DNA from 4 places in the Aeromicrobium sp. P5_D10 genome. Region 4 is predicted to be linked to each of the others. Evidence: riboswitches for the same ligand, from Rfam matches in the RefSeq annotation. Region 4 holds a riboswitch; each other region holds the start of a gene.

The links. Region 4 has a riboswitch for cobalamin ahead of ACXJKC_RS10565 (ABC transporter substrate-binding protein). Riboswitches for the same ligand answer to the same signal wherever they lie in the genome.
Region 1: linked by a shared signal. The riboswitch ahead of ACXJKC_RS18100 (fibronectin type III domain-containing protein) and the one ahead of ACXJKC_RS10565 (ABC transporter substrate-binding protein) in region 4 are both predicted to bind cobalamin.
Region 2: linked by a shared signal. The riboswitch ahead of ACXJKC_RS14745 (nitrite reductase) and the one ahead of ACXJKC_RS10565 (ABC transporter substrate-binding protein) in region 4 are both predicted to bind cobalamin.
Region 3: linked by a shared signal. The riboswitch ahead of ACXJKC_RS14770 (magnesium chelatase subunit D family protein) and the one ahead of ACXJKC_RS10565 (ABC transporter substrate-binding protein) in region 4 are both predicted to bind cobalamin.

Annotation. Positions count from the first base shown of each region.
Region 1 is NZ_JBFUME010000010.1:92,138-95,350, reverse strand. It holds gene ACXJKC_RS18100 (fibronectin type III domain-containing protein) at 1-1,113, opposite strand, end outside; cobalamin riboswitch at 1,264-1,408, opposite strand; gene ACXJKC_RS18095 (DUF1707 SHOCT-like domain-containing protein) at 1,461-1,994, opposite strand; gene priA (bifunctional 1-(5-phosphoribosyl)-5-((5-phosphoribosylamino)methylideneamino)imidazole-4-carboxamide isomerase/phosphoribosylanthranilate isomerase PriA) at 1,999-2,724, opposite strand; gene ACXJKC_RS18085 (alpha/beta fold hydrolase) at 2,768-3,213, shown strand, end outside.
Region 2 is NZ_JBFUME010000006.1:443,015-446,227, forward strand. It holds gene ACXJKC_RS14730 (enoyl-CoA hydratase-related protein) at 1-167, opposite strand, end outside; gene ACXJKC_RS14735 (SigE family RNA polymerase sigma factor) at 301-858, shown strand; gene ACXJKC_RS14740 (hypothetical protein) at 855-1,529, shown strand; cobalamin riboswitch at 1,563-1,757, shown strand; gene ACXJKC_RS14745 (nitrite reductase) at 1,814-2,659, shown strand; gene ACXJKC_RS14750 (precorrin-8X methylmutase) at 2,656-3,213, shown strand, end outside.
Region 3 is NZ_JBFUME010000006.1:448,649-451,861, reverse strand. It holds gene ACXJKC_RS14770 (magnesium chelatase subunit D family protein) at 1-1,793, opposite strand, end outside; cobalamin riboswitch at 1,855-2,003, opposite strand; gene cbiE (precorrin-6y C5,15-methyltransferase (decarboxylating) subunit CbiE) at 2,033-3,213, shown strand, end outside.
Region 4 is NZ_JBFUME010000005.1:13,812-17,024, forward strand. It holds gene ACXJKC_RS10555 (polysaccharide deacetylase family protein) at 1-178, opposite strand, end outside; gene ACXJKC_RS10560 (PucR family transcriptional regulator) at 307-1,497, shown strand; cobalamin riboswitch at 1,574-1,756, shown strand; gene ACXJKC_RS10565 (ABC transporter substrate-binding protein) at 1,813-2,874, shown strand; gene ACXJKC_RS10570 (FecCD family ABC transporter permease) at 2,871-3,213, shown strand, end outside.

The DNA.
Region 1 (3,213 bases), on a different contig from region 4:
GGTCTCGGCGGCGACCACGACGTTGCGGAGCGAGCTGTTGCCCTGGAACGGATTCGCCACGGTGTAGTTGGCGACGGGAGGCAGGCTGACATCGGTCAGCGCAGTCATGCCGCTGAGGGCGTAGGTCGTCGCGTCCACCGCACCCGACAGGTCGAGCTCTTCGATCGACGTCCCCGCGTACGAAGCGTTACGCAGATCCGTGTAGTCCTGAGCGTTCAACGTTCCCGTGATGCTGAGCTTCTTGACGACGCTGTAGTCGTAGTCGCCTGCGGTCTGGCCGAAGTCGCTGACCAGCTTCTCGCGCAGCTTGGTCAGGAACTGACCCTGTGCAGTCGTGGTGAGCCGAACCCACGAAGAAGCTGGGTCCGCGGTGTTCAGTGCTGTGAGCGAAGCGGTGACCTGCTGCTGCGTGGCAGTGGGATTCACGGCCGTCGTCCTGGCCGTGGCAAGTTCTGCGTCAGTAGCCGTTGCGGTCTTGCCCTTGCCGATGCCCCTGATCAGATCGGTCTTGTCGACTTGGGAGAAGTAGGACTCACTCTCCCAGCAAGAATCTGCCAGGCCGAGGTCGCAGCCATAGCCGTACAGCGTGAACTGCCACCGCATGACGTCACCATCGTGCAGAGTCAGTGCACCCGCACCGACCTGGGCCGTCACGTTGTTGACCGTGTACATCCAGCCAGACATGGAGTTGTAGTCGGGCGTGCCGAGGTACGCGTCTCCGTCGGTGCCGGTCAGCTCGAATCCCGGCTGGCTCGTGATGTACGACGGAACGTTCGCGGTTCCCTTGTCGAAGCCCTTGACGCCCGACAGGTACCAGCCCGCGCTGCTGGTATCCCCAGCGTCCAACGCGGTGAACTGGTGCGATGTCTCATCCAGGACGCTCTCGGTGACAGCCGCGGCCGTCGAGCCCTCCGGGACCGTCACCTTGACCGGCTCGACGTAGTAGCCCTGACCGATGTTGTAGCCCTCGAAGGTCACGTAGACCGATATGTCGCTTGCTGCTTGGGCGGCCGGAGCCAGCCCCAGCACGAGGGCAAGTGTGGTGAACGCGCTGATCAGCGCTGCTCCCACTCGGCTGCGACGCCGTCTTTCGATGATGGACCGGGATCCCATGAATTCTCTCCTTGCTCGGACCCCGCAGAGGTAAGGCATGGCAGAGAAAACGTCCCGATCGACACAAAACTCCGCGTCAGAGAATCTGGCGCGGAGCTGTTATCGAATCGGAGAACGATTCGGCCATGTCCCGCTTTCCGCGGCAGGACTTGGCCAGACACCCTCGTGACAGGTACTCCGACTCGTGGCGCGATCGCTCACGCCACACACGGTTGCGGGACAGCGCCGGATTCTCACCGACTTCCCCCAGCACGAGTGCAACTGGTTACAGCAAGTCACGATTTCCGTGACTCAAGAACGGACCTTAACGCATTCCCGCGTAGTCAGGTCCTGATGTGACCGACGTCCTATCCCAGCCCGCGCCGACGACGACGCTTGGCAGCGATCTTGTCCTCGATCGCCTCGATCCGCGACTCGCGGTTCAGCCGCATCGAGAAGTAGCCGATCCCCACGCCGAGGCTCGGGAAGATCGGCCAGAAGAACAACAGCCCGCCGCTCGCGATACTCGTGGCACCCCAGATCGCCACGCACAGCCCGGACACGAAGATCCACCCATTGCGGGCGTCGCGCAGATCGCGCTGGTACTGGGTCACCGCCTGGACCTGCAGGCTGGAACGGTTGGCCGCCTGCCTCACGACCGGGGCGGGGGTCGCCACGACCAGGTCGGTCAGCAACGCTGCAAGCCCGCCCACGAGGCGGGTGCCCAGGACATCGGCACTCCGTGCCTCGAACTCGTCGCGGGTCAGCCTGCCGTCGGCATAGGCGTCGCGCAGCACCGTGACGGCATGATCGCGGTCGGCATCGGTCGCCCTGAGCAGCGCAGCGTCCGGCTCGCGAGGATCGGCCGAGAAGCCCGACCAGATCTCCGCGCCCGACGCCATGGGTTCAGACCTCGCGTACCGCGGCGAGGGCTTCGGGCAGGGTGAACGCACCGGCGTACAACGCCTTGCCGATGATGGACCCTTCGACGCCGAGGTCGGCAAGCGTCGCGATGTCACGCAGGTCCTGCAGGCTCGACACGCCGCCCGAGGCGACGACGGGCTTATCGGTCACGGCGCACACCTGACGCAACAGGTCGAGGTTGGGCCCGGTCAGCGTGCCGTCCTTGGTCACGTCGGTGACGACGTAGCGGGCGCAGCCGTCGCGATCCAGGCGCGCCAGGGTCTCGAACAGGTCGCCGCCGTCCTCGGTCCAGCCACGGGCAGCCAGCGTCGTGCCGCGTACGTCGAGGCCCACCGCGATCTGATCGCCGTACTGGCCAACGACCTTGGCGCACCAGTCGGGATTCTCGATCGCCGCTGTGCCAAGGTTGACGCGTGTGCAGCCGGTCGCCAGCGCCGCCTCCAGCGAAGCATCGTCGCGAATGCCGCCTGACAGCTCGACCTTGACGTCGAGACGGCCGATGACATCGGCGAGCAGCTCGCGATTGGAGCCCTTGCCGAAGGCCGCATCGAGATCGACGAGGTGGATCCATTCGGCCCCATCGGCTTGCCATTGCAAGGCGGCGTCGAGCGGGGAGCCATAGGAGGTCTCACTACCGAGCGCTCCTTGGACCAGGCGCACGGCCTGTCCATCGGCGACGTCGACAGCGGGCAGAAGTTCAAGAGTCACGACGTGATGTTATCTGTCGGTGGCCGTGTCTACCGTGGGCGGTATGAATCTCATCCTCGTTCCCGGTTTTTGGCTCGGCTCCTGGTCGTGGCAGCAGGTGACGCCCGCGCTCCTGGCCGCCGGTCACGACGTCACACCCGTCACGTTGCCCGGACTCGAGTCCGTCGAGACCGACCGGTCGGGAATCGGCTTGGCCGATCACGTCGCAGCAGTCGTGGCGCTGGTCGACGCCGCCGATGGTCCGGTGGTTCTGGTTGGTCACAGCGGAGGTGGCACCGTGATCCACGCCGTGGTCGATCAACGGCCAGATCGTATTGCCCGCGCGATCTACGTCGACAGCGGACCGCTCCCGCACGGCGTGGCGACCAATCCGAATCTGCCGGCCGACGGCGCCGATCTGCCCCTACCCGACTGGGATGTGTTCCGCGCAGACGGCTCCCACGATCTCGACGGATTCAGCCAAGAGCAGCTCGGCGAGTTCCGGGAACG
Region 2 (3,213 bases), on a different contig from region 4:
GCGCAATTGACTTCTGGTCGCGACTCGGCCAGATCGAAGGCCTGCCCGATCGCGGCGACCATCGCGTCGTTCAACGGATTGCGATGATCCGAATCATCGAGTGTGATGACGGCGACGTTGTCGTGGAACGAGAGCTCAACCGGGCCCAGGTCGGCGGTGTTGGTCATGTGGGTCCTTTGCATGTTGTCGACGCCCAGGAGACTACTGGCACCGGATTCGCTTCCGGACGGAAGTTCGGTGTCGATGCAACCTCGACGTGGTCGTCATCCGTCATAGGGGCATGAGATCAAAGGAAAGCGTATGAAATCTTCGCGCGACGAGGAGTTTCATGCCTATGTGCTGGCTCGTCGTGCTGAGCTGCTGCGTACCGCGACGCTTCTGACGGCAGGTGATCAGCATCTGGCCGAAGACATCGTGCAGTCGACCTTGACCCGGCTCTATTTGTCGTGGCCGCTGTTCCAGAAGGCGACCAAGCCTGAAGGGTACGTCCGTCGTGCGCTGGCCAATGCGTTGATGGACGAGCACCGCCGACCGTGGCGGCGCCGCGAACGCACATTGTCCGTGATGCCGGAGCGCCAGTCGGGGGAACCCGACGCGGGGTCGCAGAGAATCGATGCCCTGCACGAAGCGATGGGCAATCTGCCACCGCGTATGCGGGCTGCGCTGGTCTACCGGTACTTCCACGATATGAGCGTCGCCGACACAGCCGATGCACTGAACTGCTCGCACGGAACCGTGAAAAGCCAGACGTCACGGGCGCTCGACCAACTACGTGACGTCCTGGATGTCACGGCCCCCAGGACCCCCGAACCGCCGGCCGTCGCGCTGGCAACACCGATCACCAGGAGCTTGTCATGACCGATCTTCGTACGCTGATGCATGAGGCCGCCGGGCTGTCCCACGATCCGACCCCCTCGGTCGCCGATGCCGACCTGGCCCGCGCCCGCCGAGTCATGCGCCGACGCCGTGCCGGCCGGTTCGGCGTCGGGTCGACGTTGGTGGCGGCCGCCGCGATAGGGACCTTCGCGATCTTGGCCCCGACCGCGTCACCGACCGATCCGGATGCGCCGGGAATCACAGCTGCCGCACCGCCGCAGTCAGGTTCTGCCATTGAGCTGGTGTCGTACAGCGGCAAGCAGCCGACGGGCTACGTCCTCGACATGGTTCCGGCCGGTTGGCAGATCAGGGATGACACTCGCGGGCTGCTCACCTTGGCGCCGAAAGATGCTGAACAAGGCGATGTGGTGGAAGGCATGACGAGTCTTGAGGGCACGATTGCGGTTTCCACACAGTCCGACACCGGCGTGCCGAGCGGCGTCAAGCTGGACCGCGTCCAAGTAGGAGACCAGGAGGGAGTCATCGCGCACATGAAGGGCGCCGGTGACACCCGCACGCTGTTTGTCGAGCAAGCATCAGGGACGTTCCTGGTCATCCAAGTCTGGGACGGTCTCGGCTGGGGAAATCAGCAGATCGCCAACTTCGCGGAATCGGTACACATCACGAACGATGCCGTGCCCAGCGTCGGCTGAGCGGACGGTGCCGCCATCGGTCCGTAACGGCGGGGTTATGCTGGGCGCGCCAGTTTCTCCACCTCGTGGAGTCAGGGAATCCGGTGAGAATCCGGAGCTGACGCGCAGCGGTGAGGGTGACGGGCCAGCACGCGGCTCTTGAGTCGCAGCCACTGGACACACGTCCGGGAAGGCGCTTCGGCCCGCGTGATCCCGAGTCCGAAGACCTGCTGGCCCTAGCGGCAACCGCCGCCAGGTCACAGGCGGCCTCGCGGACGGGCCCGGAGACCAGATGGGTTGGCGCGATGTCTTCCAACCGCAGCCGTGCGGATCGGTGCCCGGGAGCGCTGCGCCCGTGGCGCGCAGACGACGGCATGCTGGTGCGTCTACGCCTGATCGGCGGGCATGTCGCGACGTCCTCGCTAGAAGCGCTCGCGGACGTGGCCGGGACTTACGGCGACGGTCGAGTCCACCTGACGTCGCGGGCCAATCTCCAACTGCGTGGCCTGCCACAGGCGGAGGACGGGCTTCCGGCAGAAGTGATATCCGCACTTGAGAGCACCGGACTGTTGCCGAGCCGCAGCCACGAGCTGATACGCAATGTGATGGTCTCGCCCCAGACCGGGTTGGCGGGCGGACGCGCGGATCTGCGTGGGAGCGCCGTGGAACTCGATCAGCGGCTACTGTCATCGCCGCGTTTGGCCGACCTGCCCGGACGGTTCCTGTTCGTGCTCGACGACGGGCGTGGGGATCTGATCGACCGCAGTTGCGATCTCGGACTCGTCGCGATCGACCACGAACTCGTACAGCTTCGAGTCGGCTCCGGCTGGAGCGAGGTCATCTCGTTGGATGCGGCGGCAGCGCGCCTCGTCGAACTCGCTGAGCAGTTCGTCGAACGACGGGGAACTGGAGCCACCGCGGCGTGGCACGTCGCCGAGCTCACTGAACCACTGACGACGTCCGCTCTCCCAGACATGCGGATCCCGCCGCCGTCGCAACCGCTTCCCTACGGTGACGTCCCGGGAGGCCGGCACCAAGCTGTCACCGAGGCCGGACTCGATCGGATGACGATCCACGCACTGACCAGCTCCGCTCCTGGCGTGATCATCACGCCGTGGCGCGGCGTTCTCGTTCCTGAGGAGCAGCCATGACCGAACTGAAGCGTCCATCGCGTCACTACGCCTATATCGATCGTGGCCCGGCGATCTACGACGACTCATTTGCCATGATCCGGCGCGAAGCAGACCTGTCGTTGGTTCCGCCCAACGCCGAGAAGCTTGCGGTACGGATGATCCACGGCAGCGGCCAAGTCGACCTGGTGGGCGATCTCGTGGTCGATGATCGACTTGTGCCTGCCGCACGTACCGCGCTGCGTGCCGGGGCGCCGATCCTGTGCGATGCGACGATGGTGGTCAAAGGCGTGACGCGCAGCCGGTTGCCGGCAGACAACGCTGTGCTGTGCATGCTGAACGAGGCGCAGGTCCCCGCCCTCGCCGAACAGTGGAGGACGACCCGCACTGCGGCGGCCGTCTCACTGTGGGAGCCGCACTTGGACGGCGCGGTCGTCGCCATCGGAAATGCGCCGACTGCACTGTTCCACCTGCTGGAGATGCTGATCGACGGAGCACCGCGTCCGGCAGCGATTGTGGCTTGTCCGGTGGGATTCATCGGTGCGGCCGAGTCCAAACACGCGATGACGACCTTC
Region 3 (3,213 bases), on a different contig from region 4:
GCACGACCGTCCGTCACGACGATGAGCAGTGGACGCCGGCTGGGATCGCGCAGGCTCTCGCGCCTGATCACCCGGGCTGCCTCGAGCAGGCCTTCTGCGACGGGCGTACGACCACCGGCAGGCAACTCGTCGAGCCGTGCGGCCGCGATGTCGACGGACTGTGTCGGCGGCAGAGCGACCTCGGCGCCCAGGCCACGGAAGGTCACAAGACCGACCTTGTCTCGGCGCCGATAGGCATCGAGCAGCAGCGCGAGAATCGCGGTCTTGACCTCGGTCATCCGCTTACGGGCCGCCATGGAGCCTGACGTGTCGACGCAAAACAGCACGAGATTGGATTCGCGACCTTCGCGCACTGCGAACCGCAGGTCCTCGGCGTGCAGTGCGACCTTTCCGTTCTGTTGACGATCGGCCTGCTTGCCGGCCGCGGCCATCAGCGTCTCGACCAGGTGCAGCGAACCTGACGGTTCTTGGGTCACCCCAACCCGCCGTCCATGCGAGGTGATGGCGCGGCTGCGCCGTCCCGCGGCTCCGTGGCCGGTTCCGCGTACCGTCAGCGCTTTGGGCCGCCAGGCAGGTGTGCTGGCAGAGACGACCGATTCGTTGCTCGCACTGGTAGGCGGCGCAGGCTGCTGGGCCGGAGCATCTTGAGGTTCGGCCGGTGCAGAGTCGTCACTAGGACCGTCAGGCTGATCGCCCCCATCCTCGCTCTCACCCGGTGGCGAGGGCTCAGGCTCCGGTTCCGGTTCGGGCTCCGGCGGCGGTTCAGGAGGGAGTTCCTCATCACCCAGGATCTGGTCGAGCAACTCCTCATCGAGGCCCGGAGCGTCGAACGGATTACGACGCCGACGGTGCGGCAGTGCCAACAACGCTGCGCGGCGGATGTCTTCGCGTGCCACCTCGTCCCGTCCGTTCCAGGCAGCGTGGGCGACAGCGGTTCGGGCGGTCACGATATCGGCGCGCAGACCGTCGACCTCGAATGCCGCGCACACTTCTGCGATCTTCAACAGCGCCGCGTCGGTGAGTTCCACGAACGGCAACCGAGCCCGAGCTGCGTCGATCCGCTCGGTCAACGCGTGATCAGCGGCCTCGAACTGTTTGACGAATGCAGCGGGGTCCAGATCGAAGCTCATCCGTCGGCGTACGACCTCGGCCCGCAGGTGAGGCTCACGCACCGCCGACACCTCGACCGTCAGACCGAAACGGTCGAGCAGCTGCGGCCGTAGCTCACCTTCCTCGGGGTTCATCGTCCCGATCAGCACGAACCGCGAGGCGTACTCGAGCGAAACGCCGTCACGCTCGACCGTCACTCGGCCCATTGCCGCCGAATCGAGAAGCACGTCGACCAGGTGGTCGTGAAGCAGGTTGACCTCGTCGACATAGAGCAGGCCGCGATGCGCCGCGGCAAGCAGACCGGGTTCGTATTCGACCTTGCCGTGCGAGAGCGCTCGTTCCAGCTGGATCGAACCCAGCACCCGGTCCTCGGTCGCTCCGACCGGCAGTTCGACCAGCCGGGCGGGCCTCACCGTCGTCGGGTGATCGGATGCGAACGGGCCGTCGGGTGAGGCCCCGGCAGCGTCGGCCGGATCGATCGAGAACCGGTCCGCGGCGAACACCTCGACCGGCGGGAGGACCCCGGTCATGGCCCGCACCGTGGTCGACTTCGCCGTACCCTTCTCGCCACGCACCAGGACGCCGCCGATGTGGGGCGAGACCGCATTGAGGATCAGGGCCAGGCCCATGTCGTCGAGCGCATCGCTCTGACAGCCGAGTACGGCAGAAAAGGGATATTGCAGTGGCATGGAGGCTCCCGCTCGATTCGCCGTCGGCTGATTACGCCGAAACTGTGGTCAGGCGCGGGGCCGGTCTTCGGACTTATCAAGTCCCCCAGATTGCAGGGGCCTGACTCACCGCAGCGGGCCTGTGTCGGACTCTCACCGACTTCCCAGATTCTCCCCTCAGATCTTCCGCACCGTTTCCGATGCCTGGACCCTTGGGGCACCTCGTGCCGCTCATGACGATAGCGTGGCGAGCAATGTTGGCCACCGATCCCCCCTCTGCTTCGACATCTCTGAGCGTCATCGGCATCGGCGCGGGCGGCTGGGACGATCTGCCCCAGGCGCATCGACGAATCGTCCTCGGAGCCGCAGTGCTGATCGGCGGCGGACGTCATCTGTCGATGGTTCCGTCAGTCACCGGGCAGCGCCGCGAGACCTGGCCTTCGCCCCTTCGCGAGCAGCTCGCCCCGTTCATCGCGGATCTCGTGAGCGGACCGGTCGTTGCGCTTGCCTCCGGCGATCCTCTGATTTCTGGCATCGGCACGACACTGATCGATCTTCTGGGAGCCGATCACGTGACAGTGCACCCCGCTGTCTCCTCGGTGTCCTTGGCACGGGCCCGGCTCGGCTGGTCGTCCGAGTCCTGTGTCGTGGTCAGCGTCGTAGGACGTGACCCGGCCCGAATCCTGCGCGAACTGGCGCCGGGTCGACGTCTGATCGTGCTGTCGTCAGATCAGGACACCCCCGGACGGATCGCTGCACTCCTCGTCGAGACCGACTACGGCGACAGCACCCTGCAAGTCCTCGGCAACCTCGGCTCAGCGGAGGAAACGCATGTCACCGCCAGCGCCCAAGCCTGGTGCGATACGGCTCCCCGGCTCAACATCATCGGAATCGAGCTGTCGGGCCCGCGCAAGATGGGCTGGACGACAGGACTGCCCGACGACGTCTTCGACAACGACGGCCAGCTGACCAAACGCGATATCCGCGCTTCGGCTTTGGCGCGTCTGTCTCCGACGCCCGGCGAACACCTGTGGGACGTCGGCGGTGGCGCCGGATCAGTCGGCATCGAGTGGATGCGGGCTCATCCGAGCTGTTCGACCACCGCTGTCGAATCAGACGCCGACCGCGCTGGCCGCATCGGACGCAATGCCTCCCGGCTCGGCGTTCCCGATCTGCATGTCGTGACCGGACGGGCGCCAGAGGCCCTGTCGGGTCTCCGCCGCCCCGATGCCGTGTTCATCGGTGGTGGGGCCACCGCGCCCGGCGTCATCGAAACCTGCCTCGCCGCGCTCACGCCCGGCGGACGCATCGTCGTCCACGGCGTGACGCTCGAGACCGAACAGGCCCTCGCCGAGGCCTATCGCACGCACGGCGGAGAGCTGACTCGCCTCACGATCGAGACGGCGTCACCCCTGGGCGGGTTCACCGGCTGGAC
Region 4 (3,213 bases):
CCGTGCTGTTGAAGGCGTACACCTCGGGAACGCTGTGGTTGGCGAACGCCTCGATCATCTGGCGGGAGACAGACGTCGGCCCGTGGCCTTCGGGAAACGGGATGCCTGTCCACTGGAACTGGTCATCGATGGTGACGGCGACGCGCAATCCGTTCAGAGGGTCAGCTGCTTCGGTCACGATGGACTCCTTATGTCGGGGATATTCCATCCTGTGTCCGGCCCTATGCAGGTGACGATGTCTTCGCGTGACACCCTTGTATGTCGTGTGACGACAGTCACAGCCGGCGTGGCTACTATGTCGGGGTGATGGCGAGCAAACCGCAACTGAGGCCTCCGCCCTTCGTCGTGTGGCTTGACCACGTCGGTGCCGAAGGCTTCGCTCGACTGGCTGACGAGCTCTGGGCCGAGGTTCCGGCGCTGCACACCAGTCCGCCGGGAACCCGGGACGCACTGCGCTCCTCGGTGGTCTCACATCTGCCGCATCTCCGGGCATGGTTCTTCGCCGAGGGCGGCAAGTCCTCCCTCCCGAGCGCTGCTCGAGAGTTCGTCGAGCTCATGGCGGCGGCCGACGCACCGCTGTCGGGAATACTGCGGTCCTACGAGGTGGGTCACGCCAGGATCTGGAACGGCTACACCCGCTTCCTTCGCGAATCGTCGCTGCCTCACGAGCGTCGAGCCGAAGCGCTGGAGGTCGGGTCCATCCGCATGTTCGAGTACATGCAGGCCATGACGAGCGAGACCGTCGTCATCTTCAATCACGTGCGCATGTCCATGATGCAAGAACATGAGTCGCGCCGTGGTGAGATCGTCAAGGGAGCTCTGGCAGGCACGGTCGGTGCAGCGGACCTTCATGACCTTCTCGGCTACAGCGCCGGCGAAACCCACATCGGCTATGTGGCGTGGTCAACCGCCGAGGGCATCGCCGGGCAAGTGGGCGAGTCCGTGCGGCGGCGTATTGCCGGTCTTGCTCGCCAACACCTCGCGGTGCCGGCCGGGGTGTCGAGCGTGCACGGATGGTTCACACCCATTTCGGCGTCGTCGTACGACCGGCTGCGCGAAATCGAGCTTCCACCCGGCGTCGGCGTGGCCTTCGGCGCTGCCCGCGCCGGGATTGACGGCTTTCGACACACCCACGACGAAGCGCTGTTGACCGCGCGAATGCCCGTTTCGCCGGGCCGCGTCGCGTGTTTCCCAGATGCGGCAGTCGAGATTCTGGCTTCCCAACGTGATGATCTGGCTCGCCGGTTCGTGGAGGATCAACTCGGCCCGTTGCTGCAGCACGAGGGCCGCGACAGGCTTCTGGTGACGATGCGACACTTCCTGAACACCTCGGGGAGCCCTTCACGATGTGGGCGGAGGCTGGGAGTGCATGCGAACACCGTGACCCAGCGCATCCGACGCATCGAAGGAATTCTGGGGCATCCGATCGACCCCGAGAATCTCTCACTGCGTGTTGCCCTCGCGGTACAACCGCTCCTGTCGAACGAGACCGTCTGACTCGACGACGCCACGTCCTGCAGTTCGCTCCAGGCATGGTCAGGAGAACCCCGAGACCGGGCGAGTCGAGCCCTTGCTAGGCTGCCAGCGAACCAGTCGTACCCATTCGTTTGGGTCAGGGAATCCGGTGTGACTCCGGAGCTGACGCGCAGCGGTGAGGGGGACGGAGGTGGCATCGCCACTGGATCGCAAGATCTGGGAAGGCGCCACCATCCGGTCGAACCCGAGTCCGAAGACCTGCTGGTTTGCGGTCGACTCATGTCGGCCGGATCATTCGTCAGGCTCCGCGCAAGAGCCTCAGATCACAGGAATCACGTGTCTTTTCCTTCCTTCACGCGCTCTGCCGCCTGGGCGCTCTGCGCCGGGCTTGCCGCCTCCGTCCTCACCGCCTGCGGAACCAGTGAGTCATCCGACCGCGACGCCTCGACCCCGGGAGCGGGCGAAGGCAGCACGACCTACCCGCTCACGCTCAAGGACAACTGCGGCACCGACGTGACCATCGAGGCGGCACCGCAGCGTGCCGTCTCGGTCAACCAGGGATCGACCGAGATCCTGCTCTCTCTCGGCCTGGGCGACCGCATGGTCGGCACCTCGACCTGGACCGACGAGATCCGCCCCAACCTGGCAAAGGCCAATGCCACGGTTCCCCGCCTCGGTGACAATGCCGTCTCCTACGAGAGAGTGCTGCAGGAGGAGCCCGACATCGTGACGGCGTCATTCGGCGGCTCCCTCAACGACGAGGACCCTGACCGGCGTGCGCAGTACGCCAAGCTGGGCGTGCCCACGTACGTCGCCCCGTCGCACTGCGACGGTCGCACCGACGAGAGCGGCGATGGACCCCGCGAACACCCGCTCGAGATGGACGTCATCTACCAGGAGATCACCGACCTCGCCCAGATCTTCGACGTCTCGTCCCGCGGCGAGAAGCTGATCGCCGAGCTCAAGTCCCGCATGGCCAAGGCCACCGAGAACGCCCCGAAGAGCGACGTGTCCATCGCGTACTGGTTCGCCAACACCGAGCTGCCTTACATGGCCGGAGCCAACGGCTCGCCCGGCGTCATGTCGCGCACCGTCGGCGTCGAGAACGTCTTCGACGACACGGTCACCGAGTGGCCCCAGGTCAGCTGGGAGAGCGTCCTCGACCGAGACCCCACCGTCATCGTGCTCGGCGACCTGCGCCGCAAGTCCCAGACCGGTGACAAGCTGGAGGACAAGATCAAGTTCCTCGAGTCCAACCCGGTCACCAAGCGCCTGACGGCAGTGCGCAACAAGCGCTACGTCATCATGAACGGCGCTGACATGAACCCCTCGATCCGCACGGTCGACGGCACCGAGAAGCTCTCCAAGGCGCTGGCCGAGCTCGGGCTCACGCGTTGAACCAGGCCGATCCGACGCTCGCGGTCCGGGGTGCCCGCGGGGCGTTCTGGGCGGTGGGCCTCACGGCGCTGGCGCTGTCGATCGCCGTGGCGATCACGATCGGCCCGGCCGATCTCTCAGTCGGCGAGGTGTTTGCCGTGGTCGGCCAGCACCTCGGATGGGGTGACGCAGGCGTGTCACGCATCCGCGACGGCATCGTCTGGGAGCTGCGCCTGCCGCGCACGCTCCTGGCGGCCGTGTGCGGCGCCGGTCTGGCGATCTGCGGCGCGATCATGCAGTCACTACTGCGCAATCCGCTCGCCGACCCGTTCGTGCTCGGCATCTCCTCGGGCGCCTCGA